One region of the Bradyrhizobium sp. B025 genome, then DNA from elsewhere that is predicted to be linked to it. Evidence: predicted binding sites of a transcription regulator. Region 1 holds the regulator's gene; each other region holds the start of a gene.
The links. The regulator PhoB, encoded in region 1, activates phosphate uptake and scavenging genes when phosphate is short. The targets are predictions, from matches to a motif close to TGTCATNNANCTGTCAT.

Region 1 (9,617 bases):
GCCGATGGTGATGGGTGCCATCGTTCCGGTCGTCAACATCGAGGGCGTGAAGCCGGGCGAGATGGTGTTCGACGGCGAGACGCTCGCCAGCATCTATCTCGGCAAGATCACCAAGTGGGACGATGCCGCGATCAAGAAGCTCAATCCGAGCCTGAAGCTGCCCTCGGAGGCGATCACCGTCGTCCGCCGCTCCGACGGTTCGGGCACCACCTTCAACTTCACCAACTACCTCTCCAAGGCCAGCGCGGACTGGAAGAGCAAGGTCGGCGAGGGCACGGCCGTCGAGTGGCCGGTCGGCGTCGGCGCCAAGGGCAACGAGGGCGTGTCCGGCAACATCGGCCAGACCAAGAACTCGATCGGTTACGTCGAGTACGCCTATGCCAAGCAGAACAAGCTGACCTACACCGGTCTCGTCAACAAGGCCGGCAAGCCGGTGCAGCCGACCGTCGAGGCCTTCCAGGCGGCCGCCTCGAACGCCGACTGGGCCAAGGCGCCCGGCTACTACGTCATCCTGACCGACCAGCCCGGCGAGAAGTCCTGGCCGATCACGGCGGCGACCTTCATCCTCATGCACAAGGATGCCACCGACAAGGCGGCCTCGCAGGAAGCCATCAAGTTCTTCCGCTGGGCCTTCAAGAACGGCGGCAAGGCGGCTGAGGAGCTCGACTACATCCCGATGCCCGAGGGCGTCGTGACCCTGATCGAGAAGACCTGGGCTGCCGAGATCAAGAGCTAAGCGCGGCTGTCCCGGCCTGGGTGCCGGGATCTCAAAAGACCTCCGCTCCGGATCGGCCTCGTGCCGCATCCGGAGCGCAAGACCAACAACAAGCGTATATAACGGGTACAGGGGATCGGCGTGGCAGAGATGGCCGTTCAGAGCGATGTAATCGACGACGCCGGACCGTACGATCGCGCCAAGGCCTTGAGCGCGTTCAAGCTCGGCGACGTCACCTTCTACTGGATCACGCGGCTCTCCGCGATCTCGGTGCTGCTGATCCTTGGCGGCATCATCGTTTCGCTGATCGTCGGCGCTTTCCCGGCGATCAAGGAATACGGCTTCTCCTTCCTGTGGACGCAGCGCTGGGCGCCGTCGGCGGATCCGCCCGTGCTCGGCGCGCTCGGGCCGATGTACGGCACGCTCGTCACTTCCTTCATCGCGATGCTGATTGCCATTCCCGTTGGCCTCGGCATTGCGATCTTCCTCACCGAGCTCTGTCCGCAATGGCTGCGCCGCCCGATCGGCATGGCGATCGAGCTGCTCGCCGGCATTCCCTCGATCATCTACGGCATGTGGGGCTTCTTCGTGCTGGGCCCGTTCCTGGCCAACACCTTCCAGCCCTTCATGATCAAGATCTTCGACGGCGTCCCTGTCCTGGGCGCGATCTTCGCGGGGCCCCCGTCCTATCTCAGCCTGTTCAACGCCGCGCTGATCCTCGCCATCATGGTGCTGCCCTTCATCACCTCGATCTCGGTCGATGTGTTCAAGACGGTGCCGCCGGTGCTGAAGGAGGCCGCCTACGGCGTCGGCTGCACCACCTGGGAAGTCGTGCGCAGCGTGGTGATCCCCTACACCCGCGTCGGCGTCATTGGCGGCGTCATGCTGGCGCTGGGTCGCGCGCTCGGCGAGACCATGGCGGTGACGTTCATCATCGGCAACTCGTTCCGCATCTCCTCCTCGATCTTCGCGCCGGGCACCACGATCTCGGCGGCGATCGCATCCGAGTTCGCCGAGAGCGACGGCTTGCACCAGTCCGGCCTGATCCTGCTCGGCCTTCTGCTGTTCGTGCTGACGTTCTTCGTGCTCGCTGCGGCACGGCTGATGCTGATGCGGCTGGAAAAGAAGGCGGGGAACTAACGCCATGAACCCGATCTATTCACGCCGCCGCCGCAAGGACATCGTCGTTCGCGGACTCTGCATCGCCGCCGCCGCCTTCGGCGTCACCTGGCTTGCGCTGATCCTGATCACGCTGCTTTACAACGGCATCGCCGGTCTGAACCTCGAGATTTTCGTGGCAGACACGCCGCCGCCGGGCTCGACCGAAGGCGGCCTGCGCAACGCCATCGTCGGTTCGATCATCATGACCGTGCTCGGCGTCGGCATTGGCGCGCCGCTCGGCCTGTTCGCCGGCACCTATCTCGCGGAGTACGGCCGCAACGACCGCCTGACCTCGGTGATCCGCTTCATCAACGACATCCTGCTCTCGGCGCCCTCGATCATCATCGGTCTGTTCATCTACGGCGCGGTGGTGGTGCCGATGCGCGGCTTCTCGGCGATCGCAGGCAGCCTCGCGCTCGCCGTCATCGTCATCCCGGTGGTGCTGCGCACGACCGAGGACATGCTGCTGCTGGTGCCGAACGCGCTGCGCGAGGCGGCGTCCGCGCTCGGCCTGCCGCGCTCGCTGGTGATCAAGCGGATCGCCTATCGTGCCGCCCGCTCCGGCCTCATCACCGGCGTGTTGCTAGCCACCGCCCGCGTCGCCGGCGAGACCGCGCCGCTGCTCTTCACCGCGCTGTCGAACCAGTTCTTCAGCCTTGGCCTGAACAAGACGATGGCGAACCTGCCGGTCACCATCAACAACTTCGTCCAGAGCCCCTACGCCTATTGGAAGCAGCTCGCCTGGAGCGGCGCGCTGCTGATCACGATTACCGTGCTTGCCCTGAATATTGGCGCGCGCATCCTTGGCGCCGAGAGGACCGCAAAATGAGTGAGCTTTCCGTATCGATGAGCGCGGCCGGTGGGCTGCCCCAGGCGCCGCTGCTGCCGGAAGCGCCGGCCAAGGTGACGGTGCGCAACCTCAACTTCTATTACGGCGAGCACCACGCGCTGAAGAACATCAACCTGACGCTCGGCACCAACCGCGTCACCGCGTTCATCGGCCCGTCCGGCTGCGGCAAGTCGACCCTGCTGCGCATCTTCAACCGGATGTACGACCTCTATCCGGGGCAGCGCGCCACCGGCCAGCTCATGCTCGACCAGACCAACATCCTCGACGGCAAGCTCGACCTCAACCTGCTGCGCGCCCGCGTCGGCATGGTGTTCCAGAAGCCGACGCCGTTCCCGATGACGATCTACGAGAACATCGCCTTCGGCATCCGCCTCTACGAGAAGATCTCGAAGTCCGAGATGGACGACCGCGTCGAGAAGGCGCTGCGCGGCGGCGCGCTGTGGAACGAGGTCAAGGACAAGCTCAACGCCTCCGGCCTGTCGCTCTCCGGCGGCCAGCAGCAGCGCCTCTGCATCGCCCGCACCGTCGCGGTGCGGCCCGAGGTGATCCTGTTCGACGAGCCCTGCTCGGCGCTCGACCCGATCTCGACCGCCAAGGTCGAGGAGCTGATCCAGGAATTGTCCGAGAACTACACGATCGCGATCGTCACCCACAACATGCAGCAGGCGGCGCGCGTCTCCGACAAGACCGCGTTCATGTATCTCGGCGAGCTGATCGAGTTCGACGACACCAGCAAGATCTTCACGTCGCCGAGCGACCGGCGCACGCAGGATTACATCACCGGCCGGTTCGGCTGAGGAGACGGGACATGGGTTCTGAACATACCGCAAAGGCCTTCGACACCGACCTCCAGGAGCTCACCCGGCTCGTCGCCGAGATGGGCGGGATCGCCGAGCGCATGATCGTCGATTCCGTCGACGCGCTGATCCGCCGAGACGTCGCGCTCGGCCAGCGCGTCGTCGCCACCGACACCGAGCTCGACGCGCTGCAGAAGCGCATCGAGGAGCGCGCCGTGCTCACCATCGCCCGCCGCCAGCCGATGGCGGTCGATCTGCGCGAGATCGTCGGCGCCATGCGCGTTGCGACCGATCTCGAGCGCATCGGCGACCTCGCCAAGAACATGGGCAAGCGCGTCGCGGCGCTGGAGACGGATTTCCATCCGCTCAAGCTGTTCCGCGGCCTCGAGCACATGACCGACCTCGTGCAGCAGCAGGTCAAGTCGGTGCTGGACGCCTATGCCGCGCATGATCTGCCGGCGGCGATGGCGGTGTGGAAGGGCGACGAGGAAGTCGACGCCATCTGCACCTCGCTGTTCCGCGAGCTCCTCACCTACATGATGGAGGATCCGCGCAACATCTCGTTCTGCATCCATCTGATGTTCTGCGCCAAGAACATCGAGCGGATCGGCGACCACGCCACCAACATCGCCGAGACCGTGTTCTACATGATCGAGGGCCAGGCGATCACCGACAAGCGGCCGAAGGGCGACATGACGACCTTCGCCACGACGGTCCCGAATACCTGAAGACTTAAGGAGCGACGACACCATGGGCGCACGCATTATGGTGGTTGAGGACGAGGAAGCTCTCACCGAGCTTCTCCGCTACAACCTCGAAGGCGACGGCTATGATGTGGAGACGGTGATGCGCGGCGACGACGCCGACACCCGCCTCAAGGAACACATCCCCGATCTGATCGTACTCGACTGGATGCTGCCGGGACTGTCAGGCATCGAGCTGTGCCGCCGGCTGCGGACCCGGCCCGAGACCAAGCAGCTCCCGATCATCATGCTCACCGCGCGCGGCGAGGAGAGCGAGCGGGTGCGGGGTCTTGCGACCGGCGCTGACGACTACATCGTCAAGCCGTTCTCGGTGCCGGAGCTCCTGGCGCGCGTGAAGGGCCTCCTGCGGCGCGCAAGCCCGGAGCGGCTCGCCACGGTGCTGGCCTATGGCGACATCGAGCTCGATCGCGACAAGCGCCGCGTCGCGCGCTCGGGCCGGCCGATCGACCTCGGCCCGACCGAATATCGCCTCTTGGAGTTCTTCCTGGAGCATCCCGGCCGCGTGTTCTCGCGCGAGCAGCTGCTCGACAGCGTCTGGGGCCGCGACATCTACATCGACGAGCGCACCGTCGACGTCCACATCGGCCGCCTGCGCAAGCTGCTCAATCTCGGCCGCGAGCAGGATCCCATCCGCACCGTCCGCGGAGCCGGCTACGCGCTGGATGATCGCTTTGCGAAGGCGGAGCAGACGTAAGGTTTGCAGGCGTTGGTTTAGCGGGCTACAGCCACACTCTCAGTGTCGTCCCGGACAAGCGTAAGCGCAGATCCGGGACCCATAATCACAGGGCGTGGTTGTCGCGCGAAGAAGGTAACTCCGAGTCCCCGTAGCCACATCTTGCGGTCGTTATGGGTCCCGGATCTGCGCGCGCTTCAGGCGCGCTTGTCCGGGACGACATCGAGTTTGTTGGGCCGTCAACGCGTGACGGCCGTCGCTCGATTTCAGAACAAACTCACCGCGAGGGCTTCGCCGGTGCGCGCCGGCGATCCGCGGCGGGCTGATATGCCACGCGCGAGTGCTGCGCGCAGTAGGGCAGGCCCGACAGCGCCCTGCCGCCGCAGAAGAAGAAATCCGGGCTCGAGGGATCGCCGACCGGCCAGTGGCAGGTCGCCTCGTTCAGCTCCAGCAGCGACAGCCGCTGGCTCATCGGCACCACGTTGTCGTAGGTGACCGGTTCGGCCTCCACCTCGACCTCGAAGGCCTGCGCCAGCGCGGTGTTGCCGCGCGCAATGGGGCGGCTCACCCGCATCATGTGCTGCGCGGGGCGCGCCTTGCGCGGCCGCGGAGCCGCCGATGAGGGGCTCTTGGCGCGGCCGGATAGGCCGAGCCTGTGTACCTTGCCGATCACGGCATTGCGGGTCACGTTCCCGAGCTCGGCTGCGATCTGGCTGGCCGATAATCCGGCCTCCCAGAGCTTTTTCAACTGCTCGACGCGATCGTCGGACCAGGTCAAAACCGTCATTGCACCCTTTCCCTCGCCGTGCGGCTGCCATCCTGGCGCCTCGCGGCGAATGCCTAAGCCTCGAAAAACCCGTGCCGTCAGAATCCCTTAAGGCTCGCCGGGCGCGCCGATAACGCCCGAACGTCTACGCCGGTACATGAGGACTTAGAGGATCAGAAACACTGCACGAGATGTCGTATCTGACAAGCCAAACGCTACAATATGGCGTGACTCACGCGCAAGAGTCCGCCGACTCGCTTCCACATGTTCCGTGGCGAAAACCCCGCAATTTCGGCTCCGCAAGACTACGGATTCAGCGTTTCGCGAGGCTTTCGGGCGGCATTGACACCGGTTTCACCAGGCATAAGATAGTGTCACGTGCCGCCCTTAAAAGGCGGCACGTTTCGTTTTCCGGGCCGGTCAATGGTGCGCTGCGTGAGCGTGTTCAGGCCGTCCGCAACATCAAGTGATCGTCATGACTAACAGCGCAGCGCCGCATTTGCTTCCCGTTTTCGCCAGATCCGACCTCGGTTTCGAGCGCGGCGAAGGTTGCTGGCTGATTGCGACCAATGGCGATCGCTATCTCGATTTTACCTCCGGCGTCGCCGTGAACGCGCTCGGCCACGCCCATCCCGCGCTGGTCAAGGCGCTGCAGGAGCAGGCCACAAAACTCTGGCACATGTCGAACCTGTTCCAGAGTCCGGACGGCGAGAAGCTCGCGACGCGCCTGTGCAATGAAAGCTTCGCGGACTTCGTGTTCTTCTGCAATTCCGGCGCCGAGGCGCTGGAAGGTGTGATCAAGCTGGTCCGCCATCATCACTTCTCCAAGGGTCATCCGGAACGTTACCGCATCATCACCTTCGAAGGCGCCTTCCACGGCCGCACGCTGGCGACGCTGGCTGCGACGGGATCTGCAAAATATCTCGAAGGGTTTGGTCCGCCGATGGATGGCTTCGACCAGGTCCCGCATGGCGACATCGAGGCCGTGAAGAAGGCAATCGGTCCGCAGACCGCCGGCATCCTGATCGAGCCGATTCAGGGCGAGGGCGGCGTGCGTTCCGCAACGCCTGCGTTCCTCAAGGCATTGCGCCAGCTTTGCGACGAGAAGGGCCTGCTGCTCGCCTTCGACGAGGTGCAGACCGGCATGGGCCGCACCGGCGATCTGTTCGCGCATCGGCGTACCGGCGTCACACCTGACGTGATGTCGCTGGCCAAGGCGCTCGGCGGCGGCTTCCCGATCGGTGCGATCCTGGCCACCGCGGACGCGGCGGCCGGCATGGGTCCCGGCTCGCACGGCTCGACCTTCGGCGGCAATCCGCTCGCGGTCGCGGCGGCGAATGCCGTGCTCGACGTCATGCTGAAGCCCGGCTTCTTCGACCATGTGCAGAAGATGTCGCTGCTGCTCAAGCAGAAGCTCGCCTCCGTGATCGATCGTCATGGCGATGTCGTCAGCGAGGTGCGCGGCGAGGGCCTCCTGATCGGCATCAAGGCCGTGGTGCCATCAGGCGATCTCGTCGCGGCGCTGCGTAACGAGAAGCTGCTCACGGTCGGCGCCGGCGACAATGTCGTGCGTTTCCTGCCGCCCTTGATCGTCACCGAAGCCGAGATCGAGGACAGCGTCGGGCGGCTCGAACGCGCCTGCGCCGCGATCTCGTCCAGTCAGACCAAGCGGGCGGCAAGCTGATGAGCAAGTCGCCGAAGCACTTCCTCGATATCAACGAGCTCCCGCTGTCGGAGCTCAAGAGCATGCTCGATGCCTCCTCCGCCATGAAGGCGAAGCAGAAGGCGCATCAGCCGGTGAGGCCGCTCGAAGGCAAGACGCTGGCGATGATCTTCGAGCGCCCGTCGACCCGCACGCGGGTGTCGTTCGACGTCGCCATGCGCCAGCTCGGCGGCGAGCCCATCATGCTCACCGGCGCCGAGATGCAACTCGGCCGCGGCGAGACCATCGCCGACACCGCGCGCGTGCTGTCGCGCTATGTCGATGCCATCATGATCCGCATCCTCAACCACGACGCCCTGCTCGAGCTTGCGGCCAACGCGACCGTGCCCGTCATCAACGGCCTGACCCGGCGCTCGCATCCCTGCCAGGTGATGGCCGACCTTCTGACCTATCAGGAGCACCGCGGCCCGATCGAGGGCCGGACGGTGGCCTGGACCGGCGATGACAACAACGTGCTGGCGTCCTGGGCGCATGCCGCGGAGCGCTTCAAGTTTCAGCTCAATGTCGCAACGCCTCCGGAGCTTGCGCCGAAGAAGGCGATGCGCGACTGGATCAAGGCTTCAGGCGCGCCGATCATGCTCGGCACCGATCCGGAAGCCGCCGTGCGCGGCGCCGATTGCGTCGTCACCGACACATGGGTGTCGATGGGCGACAAGGAAGGCGAGCACCGCCACAACGTGCTCAAGCCATACCAGGTCAATGCCAAGCTGATGTCGCTGGCCAAGCCCGACGCGCTGTTCATGCACTGCCTGCCTGCCCATCGCGGCGAGGAGGTCACCGACGAGGTGATCGACGGCCCGCAATCGGTCGTGTTCGACGAGGCCGAAAACCGCCTGCACGCGCAGAAGGGCATTCTGGCCTGGTGTTTTGACGCGGTGAAGTAAGTTTGGCGTAGGCCCGGCGGCCGCCTCGCATGCAACTGTCGTCCTGGCTTTCGCCAGGACGACGCGGAGGTTGCTGTCCTTGCATACGTCCATTCTGCATTGCCGGATGCAGCCGGAACCCCTTCCATTTCCCACCCACCGACCCCAGATAGACCGCCATGGATTCCCAATCCCCTGACATGAAAACCAGGCCAGAAGGCCCGGTTCGCGCACCATCAGCGGTTCCGATCGACGACGCCGTGCTGCCCTACGAGGTCGACGCGCTCGACGTGCGCGGCCGGCTGGTGCGGCTCGGTCCGGCGCTCGACGACATCCTGACCAAGCACGATTATCCCGCGCCCGTCGGCAAGCTGCTCGGCGAGGCCATCGTGCTGACGACGCTGCTCGGCTCGGCGCTGAAATTCGAGGGTCGCTTCATCCTCCAGGCCCAGACCGACGGCCCGGTGTCGTTCCTGGTGGTGGACTACAAGGCGCCGGACCAGCTTCGCGCCTATGCCCGCTTTGACGCCTCGCGCCTGGGCACGGCGAAGGATTCCGGCGCGCTGCTCGGCCGCGGCCATCTCGCCATGACCATCGACCAGGGCCCCGACATGAGCCGCTACCAGGGTCTGGTCGCGCTCGACGGCGGCAGCCTCGAAGACGCCGCCCACGAATATTTCCTGCGCTCCGAGCAGATCCCGACGCGCGTGCGTCTTGCGGTCGGCGAGGAGTGGCGCTCGAACGACGGCGGCAGGCATCGCTGGCGCGCCGGCGGCATGTTGATGCAGTTTTTGCCGAAGGCGCCGGAGCGCGCGCGGCAGGCGGACTTGCATCCCGGCGATGCGCCCGAGGGCGCCGAAGTGCACGCCGTCGCCGAAGATGACGCCTGGGTCGAGGCGCGCTCGCTGGTCGAGACCGTCGAGGACGTCGAGCTGATCGATCCGGAACTGTCCGGCGAGCGGCTGCTCTACCGCCTCTTCCACGAGCGTGGCGTGCGCGTATTCAAGCCGCTGGTCCTGAAGGCGCAATGCTCCTGCTCGCGCGATGCGGTCGCCGCGATGCTGAAGAGCTTCTCGCCGGACGATCGCGCCGCGATGGTCAAGGACGACAAGGTCGTTGTCACCTGCGAGTTCTGCTCGTCGGTGTACGATTTCACGCCCGATGAGGCGGGCGTGGAGGACGAGTAACTCTATCCTCCGTCATTGCCAGCGCAGCGAAGCAATCCAGAGTCTTTCCGCAGTGGCAGTCTGGATTGCTTCGCTGCGCTCACAATGACGACGGGGAAACAGCCTGCCAAGTGCTCGG
Region 2 (9,617 bases), 2.3 Mb from region 1:
CCGGTGTCGCCCGAGCTGATCGCGGCGGGCGGCATCGCCTGCAAGTCGGGCAGGGAGGTCGCGGAGGAGGCGGATGCCGTCATCATCATGGTGCCGGATACGCCGCATGTTGAGGCTGTGCTGTTCGGCAAGGACGGCGTCGCGAGCGGCATCTCCAAGGGTAAGATCGTCGTCGACATGAGCTCGATCTCGCCGCTGGCGACGAAGGAGTTTGCCAAGAAGATCGAGGCGCTGGGTGCGGACTATCTCGATGCGCCAGTATCGGGCGGGGAGGTCGGGGCGAAAGCTGCGAGCCTCACCATCATGGTCGGCGGGCCGGAGCGGGCCTTTGGCACCATGAAGCCGATCTTCGACAGGATGGGCAAGAACATCACGCATGTCGGCGCCAATGGCGACGGACAGACCACGAAGGTCGCCAATCAGATCATCGTCGCGCTGACGATCGAGGCGGTGAGCGAAGCGCTGCTGTTCGCATCGAAGGCCGGGGCGAACCCCGCGCTGGTGCGCAAGGCGCTGATGGGCGGCTTTGCCTCGTCGCGGATTCTCGAAGTGCATGGCGAGCGCATGGTAAAGCGCAATTTCGATCCCGGCTTCCGCATCGAGCTGCACCAGAAGGATCTCAATCTCGCGCTCGAAGGCGCTCGCTCGCTCGGACTGTCGCTGCCGAGCACAGCGGTGGCGCAGCAATTGTTCTCATCCTGCACCGCGCATGGCGGCAAGGGCTGGGATCATTCGGCGATGGTGCGCGCGCTGGAACTGATGGCGGGGCACGAGATCGCCGCGGCGTAAGCGTTACGCGGGAACACTCTCCAGATTTGACCTGTCTTTCGTCCCGCGGGAACCGGAACAATGGTCCGCTCCCGCGGGTTGGGAGTGCATGACAATCACTGGAGAGATAAGCGCATGAAAACCCGTCTTGCGATTTCGTTGGCTGCCGCGTCCCTGCTGGCGTCGAGTGCGGCCTTTGCTCAGTCGACGACCGAAGAGGGCGCAAGGAACGGCGCGCGTGCGGGCGGCGATATCGGTGGTCCGGTCGGAGCGATGGTCGGCGGCACCGTCGGTGCGGCCGTCGGCGCCGGCCTCGAAATCCCGAATGCGATCCTGGGCGGAATCCCGCGCGATGACTCTGTCGTGATCCACGAGCGCGTCGTGGTCGGCGAGCCGCTGCCCCCGACCGTGGTGCTGCGTCCCGTGCCGAACTACACCGAATATCGCTATGCGGTCGTGAACGACCGCCGCGTCATCGTCGAGCCGCGGACGCGCCGCGTCGTCAAGATCATCGACTGACCGGCATCGGCGTTGAGTGAAAACGGGCCCTGCGGAGCGTCACTCCGCGGGGCCTTCGCTTGTGACGGATACGCTGGGGCGTAGGCGTGTCATGACCCAATCGGCTGCGGCTGCGAGCGCAAAGCCGGCGCAGGCGGTGGCGGCATCGACCAGAAAATCCTCCAGCCGTGCATGGCGTCCCGGCGTCCAGAACTGCATCAGCTCGAGCAGGCCGATCAGGATGACCGAGACGGCCGCCGCTGCCAGGCGTCGCTTCCGATAGGCGAGGCCGAAGGCCAGCCCGACCAGGATGAAGGCGAGCGCATGCTCGCCGTCCTGGCCGAGGTCGGAATGGGGGCGCAGGCCGGGCGGACCGAGGGTTGCAAAGGCAACGGCCGCAGCGAGCAGCCAGGCAAAGGCACGAACCAAAATGGACATCCGCACCGCTTAGCACGGTTTTGCAGGGCCTGCGCGGGCTACGGATCAGATCGCCGTGTAGTTAATGACGAAACGTTAAAGTGGCTCGCGCACGCCGAGGCCCTGCATGAAACGCTCCCGGATCTGCACGGGATCGCGCCGGGTGGTGCCGACGCCCGGCTTGTCGTCGATGCGGACCGCGATCAGGCTCGGCTCGGGGGCCGACATGGCCTCCTCGACCAGGCGCTCGAAATCCTCCTCGTCGGCGGCCCAGGCGCTGTTGGCGAGCCCCGAGCCGGCGGCGATGGCGACGATATCGGCGACGTCAGCGGCCGGCGTCGGCTGCGCGCCGGTGATCTGGTAGATGCCGTTGTCCATCACGATCATGATCAGGTTCTTCGGCTTCAACGCCGCAATCGTCGAGAGTGCGCCGAGCTGCATCAGCAGCGAGCCGTCGCCTTCGAGCGCGAAGACGCGGCGCTCCGGCTGCGCCAGCGCAACGCCGAGCGCGATCGGGAAGGCGAGCCCCATGCTGCCGAGCATGTAGAAATTCTGCGGGCGGTGGCCGGCGGCCCAGAGGTCGAAATTGGTATTGCCGATGCCGCCGATCACGGCCTCCTCGTGCTTGAGCTTTGCGATCAGGCGCGAAGTCACGTCGAAGCGGTTCATCACCTTGGTGTTGCGCGTGTTCATGTTTGAACTCATTTGGCCGGCCTCACTTGTCGAAGACCTTGCCGCCGGTGAGCAGCGGGTTGAGGATCAGGGCCACCGGCGCTTGCGTGGTGATCGCTTGCTTGATCGAGCGGTCGGCGATGAATTCAAGCTCGTCGAGCCGGGTGATGGTGTGATGCTCCAGCGCCAGCGAATCCAGCACCGGGCGCATGGTGCGGCAGACCAGCGACTGGCCGTAGTTGAACTCGCCGAGCGTGCCGCGCTCGGACACGAACATGATCAGCGGGATCTGGTAGGGCACCGCGAGCGAGGCGAGCACGTTGGCGAGCGTCGCAAAGCCCGAGGTCTGCATCAGCACCGCGCCGCGCCGTCCGCCCATCCAGGCGCCCGAGACGATGCCGACGGCTTCCTCCTCGCGGGCGGTGGCGAAGGTGGTGAAGAAGGGATCGGCATGCAGGTTCTTGATCAGCGGCGTGAGCACGCGGTCGGGCACGTAAGGGATCAGGCTGATCTCGTTCCGCTTCAAGGTCTGCAGGACGATGCCGTGCCAGCTCCCGTCGCCGGACCCCTGCGTCGAGGTCTGCTGTTCCGCAATCGCCATTGCGCTCTCCCTTGGCGTATTCCTTGGGCCGCGCATGCTTCTTGGTCTTTGCCATTGCCCTGGCCGTCGCGGCGATCCGCCGAACTTGACGCAGGCCGCGGGATTGTCAACATGTCCGGGCCGGCACCGTGATCTGCGCCAGGCGGCCTGCCGTGGCCGGCACCGCCATGTCATAAGCGGCGACAATGAGAAATTGGGAGGAAGGCATGGACGGGCGCGCGCCGCGCTGACCTTGTGGGCCTCCTCGAGAGAGCCGGAAGGGTCCTGATGTCCGTCAACAACAAGCGCGTCTTCTACGTCAAATATCTGGCCAATCCGATCTATATCGACATCCTCAAGGCGCGGCCCGACGTCCGGCTCGACCGCATCGAGAACGAGAGCCCCGAAGACTTCTATGCGCCGATCCTCTCGGCCGCCCATGTCTACCAGATCGGCGCGGCCCGCGACGAGCTCGCCCCGCACTTCCATGTCGATGCCGCCTTCCTGAAACGGACGCCGAATTTGCTGCTCGTCTCCAGCAACGGCGCGGGCTTCGATCCCGTTGACGTCGAAGCCTGTACCGATGCGGGCGTGCTGGTCGTCAACCAGTCCGGCGGCAACGCCCATTCGGTCGCCGAGCATGCGCTGGCGATGATGCTGACGCTGTCCAAGCGCATCATCCAGTCCGACCGTCGCCTGCGCCGCGAGCGCGACGTCAATCGCAACGACCTCGTCGGCAACGAGGTCGAGCACAAGACCGTCGGCATCATCGGCCTCGGCAATGTCGGCCGCCGCATCGCCGCGCTGTGCAAGGGATTGCTCGGCATGAAGGTGCTGGCCTATGACCCGTATCTAACCGCCGAAGTGATGGCCGAGCGCGGCGGCGAGAAGGTCGAGCTCGACGAGCTGCTGCGCCGCGCCGACTTCGTCTCGATCTCCTGCCCGCTCAACAAGGGCAGCCGCAACATGATCAGCGTGCGTGAATTCGCGCTGATGCAGCCGCATGCCTATTTCATCACCACCGCGCGCGGCTTCATCCACGACGAGGACGCGCTGCTCCAGGCGCTGCGCGACAAGCGCATTGCGGGGGCCGGTCTCGACGTCTGGTCCAAGGAGCCGCCGCCGCCCGAGCATCCGCTGCTCCAGTTCGACAACGTGCTGGCGAGCCCGCATACCGCGGGCGTGACGACCGAGGCGCGCCAGAACATGGGCCGCATCGCCGCCGAGCAGGTGCTGGACACGCTCGACGGCAAGCGCCCGCCGCGCATCATCAATCCCGAGGTCTGGCCGCGCTACGCCGAGCGCTTCAAGCAGGCGTTCGGCGTGATGCCCGGGTAGGGACGCGCACGACGTTTGATTGCGCTCCAGTCATTGGTTACCGCGATGAAAATACAAAGTGGCGCATCTTATCGATTGCGTGAGGGAACGCGTATGACTTGTCCTGTAGATGAAAGGCCATGAGCATATTTTCGATTGCGACGTCCGGACTTTCTGCGGCGAGCCTGCGCGTGAACGTGGCCGCGAGCAACATCGCCAATATCAGCACGACCGGCCCGCTGCCAGCATCAGTTGGATCGAGCACATCGGCCGGTGCGGGCAGTTCGGGCATTGCTCCGACCTTTCCCGCGGCTTATGTGCCGCTGCGCGTCGATCAGGTCTCCCAATCGAGCGGCTCGACGCCCGGCGGTACGGTCGCGACCGTGTCGGCGGTTTCGCCGAGCTATATCGCACAGTCGGATCCGAGCGCTCCCTTCGCAAACGAGGACGGCCTGGTCGCAGCGCCGAATGTCGATCTCGCCAACGAATTCGTTGAACTGGCGACCGCGAAGTACAGCTTCATTGCCAATGCGAAGGTCATTCAAGCCTACGCCGAGACGACAGAGTCGCTGCTCGATATCAAGACGTAATGGTTGACGTCGGCCCGTGCGCCCGGTGTCGCGCGCGCCTTCCGCGAGGCTTTGGGCAAGGCGGGGCGGCTGACGGATCGAACCGGCGCCTGGACCGGTGGCGGGAACCGTTGCCGGCCTTGATCCCGGTCAAAATCTGCCTCCCCGAAACCGGGTAAATGGGATTAGAGTGCTGCCGAGGCAGCAGGAGGTCCCATGTCCACTTATGTCGTCAGGTTCATGAAGGACGTGCTCGGGGAGTACGGCCGGCAGATCGAGGTCTGCCAGGGCACGCTCGAGATCGACGCCGCCGACGAGGACGAGGCCAGGGAACGGGCGAAGGCGCGGTTTTGCAAGGACCAGGCGTTGTGTGACTGGTCGCTGCATGCCGATCGGATCCACGTCAGACCGGCCGACTTCCCCTCGTAAGGCTTACCGGCCGGGTGCCGTTGCCGGCGGCGGCGCGGTTGCGCCCGCGCCGAGCGAGCGTTGCACCATGACGGTGTCGGACCAGCGGCCGTGCCGGTAGGCGACGCCGCAGAGTAGGCCGGCGCGCGCGAAACCGAACTTTTCGTGCAGCGCCAGCGAGGGCGCGTTGTCGGCGTCGATATAGCCGATCATCTGGCGGAAGCCGGCCGCCGCACAAACATCGACCAGCTCCTGGAGCAATAGCCGTCCGACGCAGCGGCCGAGATGCGCGTGGTGGACGTAGATCGAGTGCTTGGCGGTGTAGCGATAGGCCGGGCGCTTGCGGAACAGCACCGCATAGGCGTAGCCGACCACCTCGCCGCGATAGGTCGCAACCAGATGCGGCAGGCGGGTCTGCTTCAGGTTCTTGCGCCGGTCGCGCAGATCGTCCGGCTCCGGTGCGCCGGTTCCCTCGACATCGCGCGGCACGCCGTTGCGGACATGATGGCGGTAGATCGCCAGCATCGCCTCGACATCGCTCTCGCGCGAGGGGCGGACCTGGACCGGCTCGTCATCCGCGCGGATTGCGGCTGTTTCGTTCATCGGCACCTACTCGGCAACGACGTAAGTATAGAGCCCGATACGGCCCTGGGCATCGATCTCCTTGTAGACGCCCTGGATTTCGACGTCGAAGCCCGGGAACGTGTTGAAGCAGGTCTCGAACATCTTGAGATAGTCGACCATGGGCTTGGCGCGTTCCGTCAGCCGCTCGCCGGGCACGATGGTGGCGATGCCGGGCGGGTAGACCACGAAGGGCGTGGTGGCGATGCGGCCCGCGATCGCCTCGATCGGCAGATAGTCGACGTCGTTGCGGAACAAATAGCGGGCGGCATCGCGGGGCGACATCGCGATCTCGGGCATGTGCTCGGGCATGAACTGCCGCGCCTGGAGCGCGCTGACATCGGCGGCGCGGAAGAAACGGTGCATGTCGCCGCAGAGATCGCGCAGCCGCACGCCGGCATAGCGCGCCTGCCGCCGCTGGTAGAATTCCGGGATTGCGTCCGCCAGCAACGCATTGTCGTCGTGCAGCCTCTTGAAGGCGACGAGGCCGGAGATCAGCGTGCCGGCCTTGCTCGCCTCGACGCCGGGAGTGAGCAGGAAGAGCAGGGAGTTGAGGTCGTTCTTCTCGGGTACGATGCGGTTCTCGCGCAGATATTGCGCGACGACGGGGGCGGGGATGCCGTGCTCGGCATAGGCGCCGGTGGTGCGATCGAAGCCGGGCGTGAGCAGCGTCAGCTTGTTCGGATCGGTCATGGCAAAGCCTTCCGCGAGATCGGGAAAGGCGTGCCAGTTGGTATCCGGAGAGAGTTGCCACAGCGCGGGATTGGTGGCGAGTTCGTCGGTGGACAGCGTCTCCCAGGCGACATTGTGGGCGGCGCCGGGACGGCTGACGTCGGGAATGGCGACGCGATCCGGGACGAAGGGCTCGAAGAACCAGCGCCGATCGGGGTTCTGCTCCTTCTCCTCGAACTCACGCCGCATCGCGCGGATCTTCTTGCGCAGCTCGATGCCGAGCCGGATCGTGTCGTCCCACAGCACTTCGCCGGAGAGCCCCTTCATCATCTGCGCGCCGACGTCGAGGGATGCGAACAGCGGATAGAACGGTGACGTGGAAGCGTGCTGCATGAAGCTTTCGTTGAAGCGGCGATGCTCGACGCGCCGCTTCTGGCCGCGGATGTGACGGTCCTTGATGTGGATTTGCGAGGCCTGCGAGAAGCTCGCGAGCTGCTTGTGGGTCGACTGCGTCGCGATGATGCCGGGCGCTTCCGGGGGAAGGTTCGCGAGGCCCATGGCGAAGCGGCCGGCATAGAGGGGGTGGAATTTCATGAAGCCGGCCCAGGCCTCGTCGAACAGGATGTATTCGCAGAGATGGCCGATGCGCTTCAGGATCATCTCGGCGCTGTGGATCGAGCCGTCATAGGTGCACTGCTCGACCACGGCGACGCGGAACGGCCGTTCCTTGCGCCAGGCGTCGCGATCCCTGACCAGCGGATGGCTGCGGATCGCCTCGCGCAGGGCCTTCTCATCGAGCATGTCCCAGCGCATCGGGCCGATCAGGCCCCAGGCGTTGCGGATGGTCGGGACGTAGACCGGGATGCCGCCATTGATCATCAGCGCGCCGTGATGGGCGGCCTTGTGGTTGTTGCGGTCGAACAGCACGAGGTCGCCGTCGGTGACGAGCGCGCCGAGCGCGACCTTGTTCGAGGTCGAGGTGCCGTTGAGCACGAAATAGGTCTTCTCCGCGCCGAAGATCGCTGCTGCTTCCTTCTGCGCCTTCAGCGCCGGGCCCTCATGGGTAAGGAGGTCGCCGAGGTCGAGCACGGAATTGTCGAGGTCGTCGCGGAACACGGATTCGCCGAGATGCTCGACGAACACCCGGCCGATCGGGCTGCGATTGTAGAACACGCCGCCATTGTGGCCCGGACAGGTCCAGAGCTGGTTGCCTTCCTCGGCATAGTCGACCAGCGCGCCGAAGAACGGCGTCTTCAGTGTCTCGGCATATTGCTTGAGCCGGCTGATCAGGTTCTTGGCGATGAAGGTCGGCGTCTCCTCGGAAAGGAAGACATAGCCGTCGATGAAGTCGAGCACCTCGACCGGCAAATCCTCGAACCGCTTGCGCCGGATCAGGAGGATGATCGGGAAGTCGAGGCCGCGGCGCCGCATCAAATTGATCAGCGCCGAGGTCTTGCCCTCCAGGCCCTTCTTGCCCCAATCCACCACCATGCAGCCGATCGCGGCGTCGGTCTGCACCGCGATCTCCGCGTCCTCCAGCTTGCGGGCCCGGACGACCTCGAAGCCGGAGCGCTGGATCTCCTCGATGATCTGGTTGAAGCGGACGCCTTCGAGGTCGTCGGCGTCGAACACGGGTGCGGCGAACAGGAAGTTGAAGCGCTTGAAATAGTCCATTGTCTGTCCCGAATGTACTGGAGACACAGCTCTCGGCACATTCGATGACAGTTGGATGACATGAGCTGCGGCTGGCGTTTCGCCTCTCCCCGCTTGCGGGGAGAGGCGGATTGCGCAGCAATCCGGGCGAGGGGGAGCTTCCGCGAGTCCGACTATCGCCGCCTTTGTGGGTGCAGCCCCTCACCCCAAGCCCTCTCCCGTAAGAACGGGGAGAGGGAGAAGTCCGCTACCGCTTGGCCTCGCTGAACACCACCGTCGGCACCGCGCGGTTGACGACTTCACGCAGCGCAAAGCTCGATTGCACCCGCGCGACGCGCGGCAGGCGTGACAGCTCGGTGCGGTGGATGCGCTCGAAATCCTGGATGTCGCGCGCGAGCACGATCAGGATGTAGTCGTCGGTGCCCGACATCAGGAAGCAACGCACGACGGAGGGGCATTTCACCACCTCCGCCTCGAACGCTTTCAGCGCCTCGTCGCTCTGGCTCTCCAGCGCAATGCGCACCAGCACCGTCGTGGTGAGGCCGAACTGCGCCAGGTCGAGCGCGGCCTGATAGGCCTGGATGTAGCCGTCGTCCTCCAGCGCCTTTTGCCGCCGCGCCAGCGCCGTGCTGGATAGTCCGACCTTGTTGGCAAGCTCGGTGTGGCTGGCCCGCGCGTTGGTCGTGAGTTCCGCGAGGATGGCGAGGTCTTTCCGGTCGAGGGCCAATGTTTCGTTTCCAGCGTGAAAGGGCACTTCGGCGCCGGAAACCGGCGCGGAGATCGCGAAACTAGCTGATATTTGCACGAAACCAAACTGGACCCGTCGCTACCATGGCGAGGTGAATCAAGACGTTGGAAGGAGCCCAGGATGCGTGTCGGTGTGCCCAAGGAGATCAAGGTGCAGGAATATCGCGTCGGGCTCACCCCGGGCGCGGTCCGTGAATATGTCGCGGCCGGGCATCAGGTGACGGTCGAGACAGGCGCTGGCAGCGGCATCGGTGCTTCGGACGAGGTCTATCGGCGGGCAGGGGCGGAGATCGCCGGGAGCGCCCGCGACGTCTTCGCCAGTTCCGACATGATCGTGAAGGTGAAGGAGCCGCAGAAGAGCGAATGGACCCAGCTTCGCGAAAGCCAGATCCTGTTTACTTACCTCCATCTTGCACCGGACCCCGAACAGGCCAAGGGCTTGCTCGCCTCCGGCTGTACGGCGATCGCCTATGAAACCGTCACCGACGCGGCCGGTCACCTCCCCCTGCTTGCGCCGATGAGCGAAGTCGCCGGCCGCCTCGCCATCGAGGCCGCTGGCGCCGCGCTCAAGCGGTCGGCCGGCGGTCGCGGGCTCTTGCTGGGCGGCGTGCCCGGCGTGCAGCCGGCGCGGGTCGTCGTGCTCGGCGGCGGCGTGGTGGGAACACAGGCCGCGCGCATGGCCGCGGGCCTTGGCG
Region 3 (9,617 bases), 3.4 Mb from region 1:
TCACTACCGCATGCTTGTAGGCGGCGGCATCGCCCGCGCCCGGTTGGCGGCAGGCCACGGCGTCGGCCACCACCTGATAACGATGGCTGCGGTGAAACCCGTCAACGGCGGTGGCGAGGATGGTCTCGTCCAGGGAGAAGCCGACCAACACGCAGCGCACATTGCGGATATTGGACATGTAATCCACAAACCGCGCCGAGCTGTAGGCCGAGGGCAGCGGGTGCTCGAACGTCATCTCGCCGGGCCGCGGCTTGGTCTCGGCGATCCAATCGGTCAGCCTGGATGCCGGATTGAACCAGGCCGCCTGGGCGATGCGCTTCAGATGCATCACGGGCCAGAGATTGTCGCGCCACAGCATCAGGAGTTCCAGGCAGCGCGCAGTGGCCGCCTCGCCGTCGAGGATGACGTGGCGACGCCCTGGGGTCAGATATTCGACCTGGAGATCCGCACAAACCAGGATCGGCGGATCATCGGTGTTGGAAGTCAGCATTATCTTGCGCAGAGCTGCACCAGTTTCAGTGATCGGCGAGCGCGAGATCCCGCAGCGGCGAGGTCACCGCCCGCCCCGCCGAGGCGTCAAGCACGCCCGGCCGGTCCCAATCGCCCTCGGGACGGATGATGACATAGGGATCGCTGTCCAGCGTGATGGCATCCGGACCCGGCTCGATCTCCAGCAGCATTTCCGTGTAGGAAAAATCCGAGAAGGTGATCTTGCGATTGTGGCCGAGCGGCTTGGCGCCGAAATGGGCCCAGAAATCGACCAGCCGGTCCTGCGCCTGGCCGTAGATCTTGCGAAACCCTTTGCGCTTCACATAGTCGACGCTCGCCTGCACCAGCTTGAACGAGACGCGCGAGCGCCGATATTGGTGTCGCACCGCGAGCCGCTCGACCTTGGCGAAATCGCCGAAGAAGCGCACCCGCAGGCAGCCCGCAGGCTCGCTGCCGACAAAGCCGATGAAATGCGCGGCTACCATGTCGTTGCCGTCGAACTCCTCCTCGAACGGACAATCCTGCTCGGCGAGATAGACCGCCGAGCGGATGGCGGTGACCAGCATGAGATCGTTGGGATTGCGCGCAAGGCGGATGGTGATGGCGCGGGAGTCGGGCTTCGCCGGGGGAATCCTAGTGCCGTGCATCTGCAAAACTCCTTGCTTGGATGATCGCGCCCGGCATGCGCATCGGCCGCCGGTGCCATGGGCGCTCGTAGCACCACAGGTCGGGTTGGAAGCTCGGGACAGGCTCGAAGCCGGTCGCCCTCATGATGTCGCGTCCGGCCACGGTTGAAGGCTGCGCATAGCAATCCGCGCCGCGAAATCTCGGCTGTCGGAGGTGCGCCGCGGCCTTGCCGAGACCAGCGATGCCACGGCCCGTCGCCGCGACCGCCCAGATGTAGATGGCAGCAACCTCCTCCTTCGCGGAAGCCAGATAGTGCGTCTCCGGCGCGGTGAGGCAAATCTCGTCGAGCAACAAGGCATCGTGCCCGCGGTCGCTCAGGAACAGGAAGGCCATGCCACCGAGCAGCTTGCCGTTCCGGCTGAACGTCAGGATGCTCTGAGGATCGAAGGTGAAGTATTTTGCAAGCTCCGCGGTTCCGAGCTGCACGCCGGGCACCAGCCGGCGCGCCATCTCGGAAAGTGCCGCAATTTCAGAAAATTGCGCGCAACGGACGTCGACATCCGGACTGAGCGGCAGCGCGTCGAAATCATGCCTTGCGGCAAAGGAGCCCCTTTCCATAGCCTGATCGCCCTTCTATCGTCTGCGGCTTTCGTGCCCCGCTATGTCGAGCTTAGCGGTTGGGGACCAGGAGTATGCAGCAGTTATTGCACCGGGGTGCTGCGATGACGCAGCACCGTGAAGAAGCCCTGGACGCGTCCTGGGACGATTTGAAGCTATTTCTAGCGTGCGCAAAATATAAAAGTTTCCGCAACGCCGCCGAAGAGCTCGGCCTCACCTCGACGACGCTGATGCGCCGGATCGACCGGCTCGAAGAGAGCATCGACTGCAAGCTGTTCCTGCGCGATCAGAGCGGGCTCACGCTCAGCGACGAAGGCACGGCAATGATTGCCGACGTCGCGCATATGGAGCGTCATGCCTTCAACGTCTTCCGGCGCGCCTCGCGCTCGTCGAACGACACGTCGGGCACCGTGCGCGTCGCAGTGACGGAAGGTCCCGGCAATTTCTGGATCCTGCCGCGGCTGATCGATTTCCAGAAAACCTATCGCAAGATCACCGTCGATCTGCGCTGCGCGATGGAGCAGGCCGACGTCGCGCGGCTCGAGTCCGATATCGCGATCCAGCTCGAGCCGCCGACCAACCCCGATCTGATCGTCGCAAAGCTCGGCCGTCTGCACATTTATCCCTTCGTCTCCAAGGAGTACGAAAGCCTCTACGGCCTGCCGGCGACGCTCGCCGAATTGAAGAACCACCGCATCATCAAGCAGAGTGCTCCGCAGGTCGACGACACCGCCTACGCCCGCGTGCTCGGGCTGGAGACGCTCGAGGGCATCGTAGGAATCAAGACCAACTCCTCGGTCGGCGTACTCTATGCGGTTGAGCGCGGCGCCGGCATCGGCTTCCTGCCGACGGTGTCGATCGCGCTCGGCGCACCGTTCATTGCCGTCGATCTCGGCGTGAGCCACCACGCCGACCTATGGCTCACCTATCACAAGGAGTTTCGCGATTCCGAGCGCCACAAGATCGTGGTCGACTGGCTGAAGAAGATCTTCGACCCCAAGACTTATCCCTGCTTCCGCGACGAGTTCATCCATCCGAATGCGCTGGTGCCGATGATGACGGCCGCGCGCGAAGGCTTCGGATTGAAAGGCTATGTCGCGACGACGCCGACATAGGCGCAGGCGAGCTGTGCCTCACCACCGATACTCGAAGCCGACCGTGCCCTGGTGCGAGGTGAGCTCGTTGCGGAACTTGCCGTCGTAATTGACGTAGAGCCGCGCGGTGTTGGTCAGGCTGAGCGAGGCTGACGCGCCGGCATCCATGCCGTAGCGGCTCTCACCGATGCCGGGGACGACGATGCTCTGGGTCCCGAGGCTGACCTGGACCGAGCCGAGGTTCTGGTAAAAATTGTCAACGAACTTGCCGTACGCTGAGAGATCCAGAATCTTCTGGTCGAAGATGAAGTAGCGCCCGACCTCGGCCCCGATCATGACACGCGCGCGCGAGAGCGCCGTCGAGCCGACGTTGAGCGGATCGAGGCCGCCAGCCTCCTGGAATGCCGCACTGGTGGCGCGGACATATTCGAGCGCACCCTTGGGCACGACGCGCATCTGATCCTTGGTCCAGTAGTAGCTGATCTCGGTCAGTGCGCCGTCGACCGCGGCGCGATAGCCGGCGGAGGCAACGCCAAAGCCGGTATCCCTGCTGGAACGGACCTTGCCGAAACCGTGCACCACCGCGAACGCCCAGGTCCACGGGCCTTTGTCGATCGAGCCGTTGAAACCGACCTGGGTCAAATCGAGCGTCGCCGACTGGAGCGCGAGCGGCACGTCGATATCGGTGTGGCTCTGATCGACGGAGAAGCCGAGATTGACGCCAGGCGCGAGTCGCGCGCCGAAGCCGGCGACGCCGCCAAACGTCTTGCGCTTGTCGCCGACGAAATCCCCCTGCGCATCGGTGCGGACCGAAATACCGTAGCCCTCGAACCAGGTGCGGTAACGGGGATCTTCCGTGCTTGCGGACGCGCCGCCGCCGCCCGGATTGGTCCGGAACGCCCGGTTGAAACCACCCGACGCCTGGTTGCCGAGCCGCTCCAGAAACCCCGACCCGAGATTGAGCGTGCTGTTACCGACCGACTGGTCGTAATTGGTCGAGGTCGGCATCGGAATTGGCGTCGGCGACGGCGTGGGCGTTGGGGTTGGGGTCGGCGTTGGCGTCGGGGTCTGCGCGTAGCCGGGCGTCGCCGCCAACATCGCCACGACGAGCGCAAGCAACATCGCGATCGCTGCCGCGCCCCGGCGGACGCGGTTCAGCCCGATCGTCTGCCGTGTCCCGGAGGGCTGCGATGTGCAGCGCATGACGACAAATCCCGAAGCAAATGGCGGCGCGCAAAAATGCAACACGAGCGGCGCACGCATGCTGCGATTTGCGCCGAACTGTTACGGAGGGTCAACCGGCTGGCGCCTTGAGACGGGGGTGATTGCTCCCGATTGTGGTTCCGCGGCCACAGGTCGGAAATTGCAGACGGGCACTCCCGGCCCGGCCTTGAAATTCGCGCATGGCTTGCTAACGCGCGATTTTCGTGTTGCAATATCCGACACAATCGGAATTGGCGCTCGGCTGTGCGTTTCGCGACATTGAGACTCAAGACTCGAACAGACTTCCGGAAGCCCGTTTGTGGCGTGGCACGCGAAAAGCGGCCGCGTCTTTTTTGTATCTAGCGGAGGAGACGAACGATGCCACAAAAGGGCACCGTCAAGTGGTTCAACCCGACCAAGGGCTATGGGTTCATCAAACCGAACGGCAGCGACAAGGACGTGTTCGTCCACATCTCCGCCGTCGAGCGTGCTGGACTCTCCACCCTCAACGAAAACCAGGTGGTTGAATACGACCTCGTGGAGAACCGCGGAAAATCATCCGCGGAGAACCTCAAGGTCTCCTGATCTCTCGTTCCACACGCGAGACATCACGACGATGCCCCCGGCTCTGCCGGGGGATTTTGTTTGTGACGACGAAACGCGACGGCGCCTCAGCTCGCCACGGGCGAAACCAGGAAATTCTCCGACGGTCCGCTGCCCGCCGTCTTGCAGACATCGCCCTCGATTTGGACCTTGCCGGTCGCCAATAGCCGCAGCGCGGCCGGATAGATGCGGTGCTCGACTTCGAGGATGCGTTCCGACAGCGTGTCCGCTGTATCGTGGTCGCTGACGGGAACCGCGCCCTGCATCACGATCGGGCCGGCATCGGTCTCGGGGATCACGAAGTGCACCGTCGCGCCAGACAGTTTCACGCCGGCGCGCAGGGCCTGACCGTGCGGGTCGAGGCCGGGGAAGGACGGCAGCAGCGAGGGATGGATGTTGAGCATCCGCCCGTACCAGGCCTTGGTGAATTCGGCCGTGAACAGGCGCATGAAGCCGCCAAGACAGATCAGCTCGATGCCGTGCTGATCGAGCGCGGCCTGCAGCACCGCCTCGAAGCCGGCGCGATCCTTGCCGAACGGCTTGCTCTCGATCACCAGCGTGTTCACGCCGCTCGCCCTGGCCCGTTCGAGCCCCGGTGCATCGGCCTTGTTCGAGATGACGAGGGAAATTTCCGCCGGAAAATCCCGCGCGCTGGCTGCCTTGATCAGCGCGACCATGTTGGAGCCGCGGCCGGAAATCAGAATGGCGACGCGGCGCTTCATCACGGCGCCAGATCGAGATGGCCATTGTAGACGACGCGATGCTCGCCCTCGGCGGGGATCACGGTGCCGAGCTGCGCCACGCTCTCGCCTGCTTCGGTGAAGACCTGCACGACCCGGTCGACCTTGTCCGGCTCGACGATCGCGATCATGCCGATGCCGCAGTTGAAGGTGCGCAGCATTTCGAGCTCGGCGATCCCGGCCTGCGCGGCCAGCCATTTGAACACCGGTAGCACGGGCAGCCGCGCCAGATCGATGCCGACGCCAAGGTTCTTGGGCAGCACGCGCGGAATGTTGTCGGTGAAGCCGCCGCCGGTGATGTGGGCGAGCCCCTTCACCGCGCCGGTCTCCCGGATCGCGCGCAGGCAGGATTTGACGTAGAGCTTCGTCGGCGTCAGCAGCGCGCCGCCGAGCGTCATGACAGGCGCGAACGGCGCCGGCGCCTCGAAGCCGAGGCCGGACTGCTCGACGATCTTGCGCACCAGCGAGAAGCCATTGGAGTGCACGCCCGACGAGGCAAGACCGATCACGGCGTCTCCGGCGGCGATGTCCTTGCGCGGCAACAGCGTACCGCGCTCGGCGGCGCCGACTGCAAAGCCGCCGAGGTCATAGTCGCCGTCCTTGTAGAGGCCTGGCATCTCGGCGGTCTCGCCGCCGATCAGGGCACAGCCGGATTCCCGGCAGCCATCGGCGACGCCGGCGACGATCGAGGCGGTCGCCTCCGGATCGAGCTTGCCGCAGGCGAAATAGTCGAGGAAGAACAGCGGCTCGGCGCCCTGCACCACGAGGTCGTTGACGCTCATGGCGACCAGATCGATGCCAATGCCGCCATGCAGGCCGGTTTCGATCGCGATCTTGACCTTGGTTCCGACGCCGTCGGTGGCGGCGACCAGGACGGGATCCCTAAAACCGGCCGCCTTGAGGTCGAACAGACCGCCGAAGCCGCCGATCTCGGCGTCGGCGCCGGGCCGCGCGGTGGCGCGCACCATCGGCTTGATCAGATCGACCAGGCGGTTGCCCGCGTCGATATCGACGCCTGAATCGGCGTAGGTGAGGCCGTTTTTGCGGTCGGTCATGCCCGATTTCCAGTGGGGTTGCGGCTGGTTACGTCGAATTCCGGGGACGCGCAATGGCTCGCATGGCGCTCGGCGCCATACTATGTAGATATCAACGGGTTCAGCCTTCAAACGGGGCGGATTCGAGGTCAGGCCGGGTGCCGGGAAGCGCCGCGTGAGTATTCCGAACATCATCACTTTGGGCCGCATCATGCTGGTCCCGATCATCGTCTGGGCCATCGTGTCGAGCCAAATGGAGGTGGCGTTCGCCGTCTTCCTGATCGCCGGGATCAGCGATGCCGTGGACGGCTTCCTCGCCAAGCGCTTCAACATGGCAAGCGAGCTCGGGGCCTTGCTCGATCCGCTCGCGGACAAGGCGCTGCTGGTCTCGATCTATATGTCGCTCGGCATCTGGGGCGCGATTCCGCGCTGGATCGTGATCCTGGTGGTATCCCGCGACATCATGATCGTCGCCGCCGTGATCGTGTCCTGGCTGTTCGACCGGCCCGTCGAGATGAAGCCGTCGAAAGTGTCGAAGCTCAACACCGTCGCCCAGGTGGCATTCGCGGCGCTGGTGCTGGCCGCGCTTGCCTTCGGTTTCAAGCCGGCGCCCTATGATATTATCCTGATGGGCCTCGTCACGATCTTCACGCTCTCCTCCGTGTCGCTCTATCTCGTCGAGTGGGTGCGGCACATGAGCACGATCGAGGCCAAATGAGCGCGAACCGGCCCCGCAAAAGGCCAACTCACGCCCGATCAAGTCGAATCTTTCAAGCGAAGCCGGCCGTCCGGCATGGAGCAAAGCAAGCGTGGCAGGCCGCGTTCACCCCCGACAATTGGCGTTCTCGCTGCCACACGCGGAGAGCCTCAGCCGGGACAATTTCCTCGAAGGTCCCGCCAACGCTGCCGGCCTCGCCTTGATCGACGGCTGGCCGGAATGGCCGAACCGGATCATGTGGCTGGCCGGCCCCGAAGGCAGCGGCAAGAGCCATCTCGCCGCGATCTGGGCCGAGGAGGCCGGCGCCCGCTCGACCACGGCCAATGCGTTGACCGCCGCAGGCGTTCCTGGCGCGCTCGCCACCGGCGCGCTGGTGGTCGAGGATCTCAAGGCCAAGGATTTTGACGAGCGCGCCCTCTTCCACCTGATGAACCTCGCCCGTGAGGACGGCGCCTACGTCCTGTTCACGGGGCGCGATGTGCCGGCTGCGCTGGACATCGAGCTCAACGACCTGCGCTCGCGGCTGCGCGCAGTGCCGGTGGTCACGCTGCTGCCTCCTGACGACCAGCTCTTCCGCGGCCTGATCGTCAAATTCTGCGCCGACCGCCAGCTCACCGTGGACGAGAGCGTGGTCAGCTACCTCGCCACCCGCCTGGAGCGATCCTCGGCCGCCGCCCGGCAGGCCGTCGAACTGCTCGACAGCGAGGCTCTGCGGCTCGGCCGCCCCGTGACCCGGGCGCTGGCCGCCGAGCTGCTCCGCGACGCCTGACCCCGCCCCAACGCCGCTTGACGGCGCGGAACGGCGGAACATCAATGTCATCGAAACGTCATCGCCCTAACACATGCTCCCGGCGGTTTTGCGCGTCAGTCGCAAATTGGGGCAAACTGGATGGACCGACTTCTCATGGACTCCGCGCAAGCTGTTGAAATAAAAGAAAAAGCCCCGGAGACCGAGAGCCTGCCGGCGATCGCATCGAGCCCCGAGCGATTCATCAACCGCGAGCTCTCCTGGCTGCATTTCAACCGCCGCGTCCTGGAGGAATCGGTCAATCCCAGCCATCCCGTGCTGGAGCGGGTGCGATTCCTGTCGATTTCCGCGAACAACCTCGACGAATTCTTCATGGTCCGCGTCGCCGGCATCAAGGCCCAGGTGCGCGAGGGCATTGCCGAGCGCAGCCCCGACGGCCTGACGCCGTCCGAGCAGCTCGCGCTGATCAACCGCACGGTCTCCCAGCTTGCTTCCGACCAGCAGGCGATCTGGCGCGACCTGCGCGCCACGCTGGCCGATGTCGGCATCGTGCTGGTGGACGGCAAGGAGGTCACCAAGGCGGAGCGGACCTGGATCGAGGACTACTTCCTCAACAACGTGTTCCCGCTGCTGACGCCGCTCGCGATCGACCCGGCCCATCCCTTCCCGTTCATCCCGAGCCTCGGCTTCACCATCGCGCTCCAGCTCACGCGCGCCGCCGACGGCAAGCAGATGAATGCGCTGATCCGCATGCCCGGCAAGATCGACCGCTTCATCCGCCTGCCGTCCGAGGGCACGATGCGGCTGATCTCGCTGGAGCAGGCGACCGCCCTGTTCATCAACCGACTGTTCCCCGGCTACAATCTGCATGGACAGGGCGCCTTCCGCATCCTCCGCGACTCCGAGCTCGAAATCGAGGAAGAGGCCGAGGATCTCGTCCGCCTGTTCGAAACCGCGCTGAAGCGCCGCCGCCGCGGATCGGTGATCCGGCTCGAGATCGACGCCAAGATGCCGGAGCAGCTGCGCAACTTCGTGCAGCATGCCCTCTCCGCCGCCGACGACGAAGTATTCCTGGTCGACGGCGTGCTCGCCATGAACGAGCTCTCGCAGCTCACCCGCCTCGACCGGCCCGACCTCGAATTCACCCCTTACGTGCCGCGCCATCCCGAGCGCGTGCGCGAGCATGGCGGCGACATCTTTGCCGCGATCCGGCAGAAGGACCTCGTGGTCCATCACCCCTACGAATCCTTCGACGTGGTGGTGCAGTTCCTCCAGCAGGCAACGCGCGACCCCGATGTCGTCGCGATCAAGCAGACGCTCTACCGCACCTCCAACAATTCGCCGATCGTGCGCGCGCTTGCCGAAGCCGCCGAGGCCGGCAAGTCCGTCACCGCGCTGATCGAGCTCAAGGCGCGCTTCGACGAGGAGGCCAACATCCGCTGGGCGCGCGACCTCGAACGCGCCGGCGTGCAGGTCGTCTACGGCTTCCTCGAACTGAAGACGCACGCAAAACTCTCGATGGTGGTGCGCCGCGAGGGCGGCAGCCTCACGACCTACGTCCACACCGGCACCGGCAACTACCACCCGGTCACCGCGCGCATCTACACCGACCTCTCCTACTTCACCTCCGAGCCGACCATCGGGCGCGACGCCGCGCGCGTCTTCAACTTCATCACCGGCTATGCCGCGCCGAGCGATCTGGAAAAGATGGCGGTGTCGCCGCTGACCCTGCGCAAGCGCATC

Region 2: the regulator PhoB is predicted to act here: its motif matches at 8,241-8,257, upstream of ACE10W_RS12760 (Orn/Lys/Arg decarboxylase N-terminal domain-containing protein).
Region 3: the regulator PhoB is predicted to act here: its motif matches at 7,941-7,957, upstream of ACE10W_RS17920 (RNA degradosome polyphosphate kinase).

Annotation. Positions count from the first base shown of each region.
Region 1 covers NZ_CP170150.1:468,981-478,597, forward strand. The annotation lists gene pstS (phosphate ABC transporter substrate-binding protein PstS) at 1-736, shown strand, start outside; gene pstC (phosphate ABC transporter permease subunit PstC) at 866-1,855, shown strand; gene pstA (phosphate ABC transporter permease PstA) at 1,860-2,705, shown strand; gene pstB (phosphate ABC transporter ATP-binding protein PstB) at 2,702-3,523, shown strand; gene phoU (phosphate signaling complex protein PhoU) at 3,535-4,251, shown strand; gene phoB (phosphate regulon transcriptional regulator PhoB) at 4,274-4,981, shown strand; gene ACE10W_RS02130 (GcrA family cell cycle regulator) at 5,238-5,747, opposite strand; gene ACE10W_RS02135 (aspartate aminotransferase family protein) at 6,202-7,410, shown strand; gene argF (ornithine carbamoyltransferase) at 7,410-8,333, shown strand; gene ACE10W_RS02145 (Hsp33 family molecular chaperone) at 8,492-9,499, shown strand.
Region 2 covers NZ_CP170150.1:2,771,404-2,781,020, forward strand. The annotation lists gene ACE10W_RS12715 (2-hydroxy-3-oxopropionate reductase) at 1-789, shown strand, start outside; gene ACE10W_RS12720 (DUF1236 domain-containing protein) at 904-1,287, shown strand; gene ACE10W_RS12725 (VanZ family protein) at 1,327-1,704, opposite strand; gene ACE10W_RS12730 (thiamine pyrophosphate-dependent enzyme) at 1,780-2,388, opposite strand; gene ACE10W_RS12735 (thiamine pyrophosphate-binding protein) at 2,399-2,956, opposite strand; gene ACE10W_RS12740 (hydroxyacid dehydrogenase) at 3,224-4,273, shown strand; gene ACE10W_RS12745 (flagellar basal body rod protein FlgC) at 4,393-4,842, shown strand; gene ACE10W_RS12750 (hypothetical protein) at 5,038-5,250, shown strand; gene ACE10W_RS12755 (GNAT family N-acetyltransferase) at 5,254-5,832, opposite strand; gene ACE10W_RS12760 (Orn/Lys/Arg decarboxylase N-terminal domain-containing protein) at 5,839-8,196, opposite strand; gene ACE10W_RS12765 (Lrp/AsnC family transcriptional regulator) at 8,423-8,902, opposite strand; gene ald (alanine dehydrogenase) at 9,044-9,617, shown strand, end outside.
Region 3 covers NZ_CP170150.1:3,911,804-3,921,420, reverse strand. The annotation lists gene ACE10W_RS17970 (isochorismatase family protein) at 1-490, opposite strand, end outside; gene ACE10W_RS17965 (GNAT family N-acetyltransferase) at 516-1,136, opposite strand; gene ACE10W_RS17960 (hypothetical protein) at 1,123-1,734, opposite strand; gene ACE10W_RS17955 (LysR family transcriptional regulator) at 1,809-2,849, shown strand; gene ACE10W_RS17950 (autotransporter outer membrane beta-barrel domain-containing protein) at 2,868-4,031, opposite strand; gene ACE10W_RS17945 (cold-shock protein) at 4,410-4,616, shown strand; gene purN (phosphoribosylglycinamide formyltransferase) at 4,703-5,356, opposite strand; gene purM (phosphoribosylformylglycinamidine cyclo-ligase) at 5,356-6,429, opposite strand; gene ACE10W_RS17930 (CDP-alcohol phosphatidyltransferase family protein) at 6,584-7,126, shown strand; gene ACE10W_RS17925 (DnaA ATPase domain-containing protein) at 7,218-7,895, shown strand; gene ACE10W_RS17920 (RNA degradosome polyphosphate kinase) at 8,031-9,617, shown strand, end outside.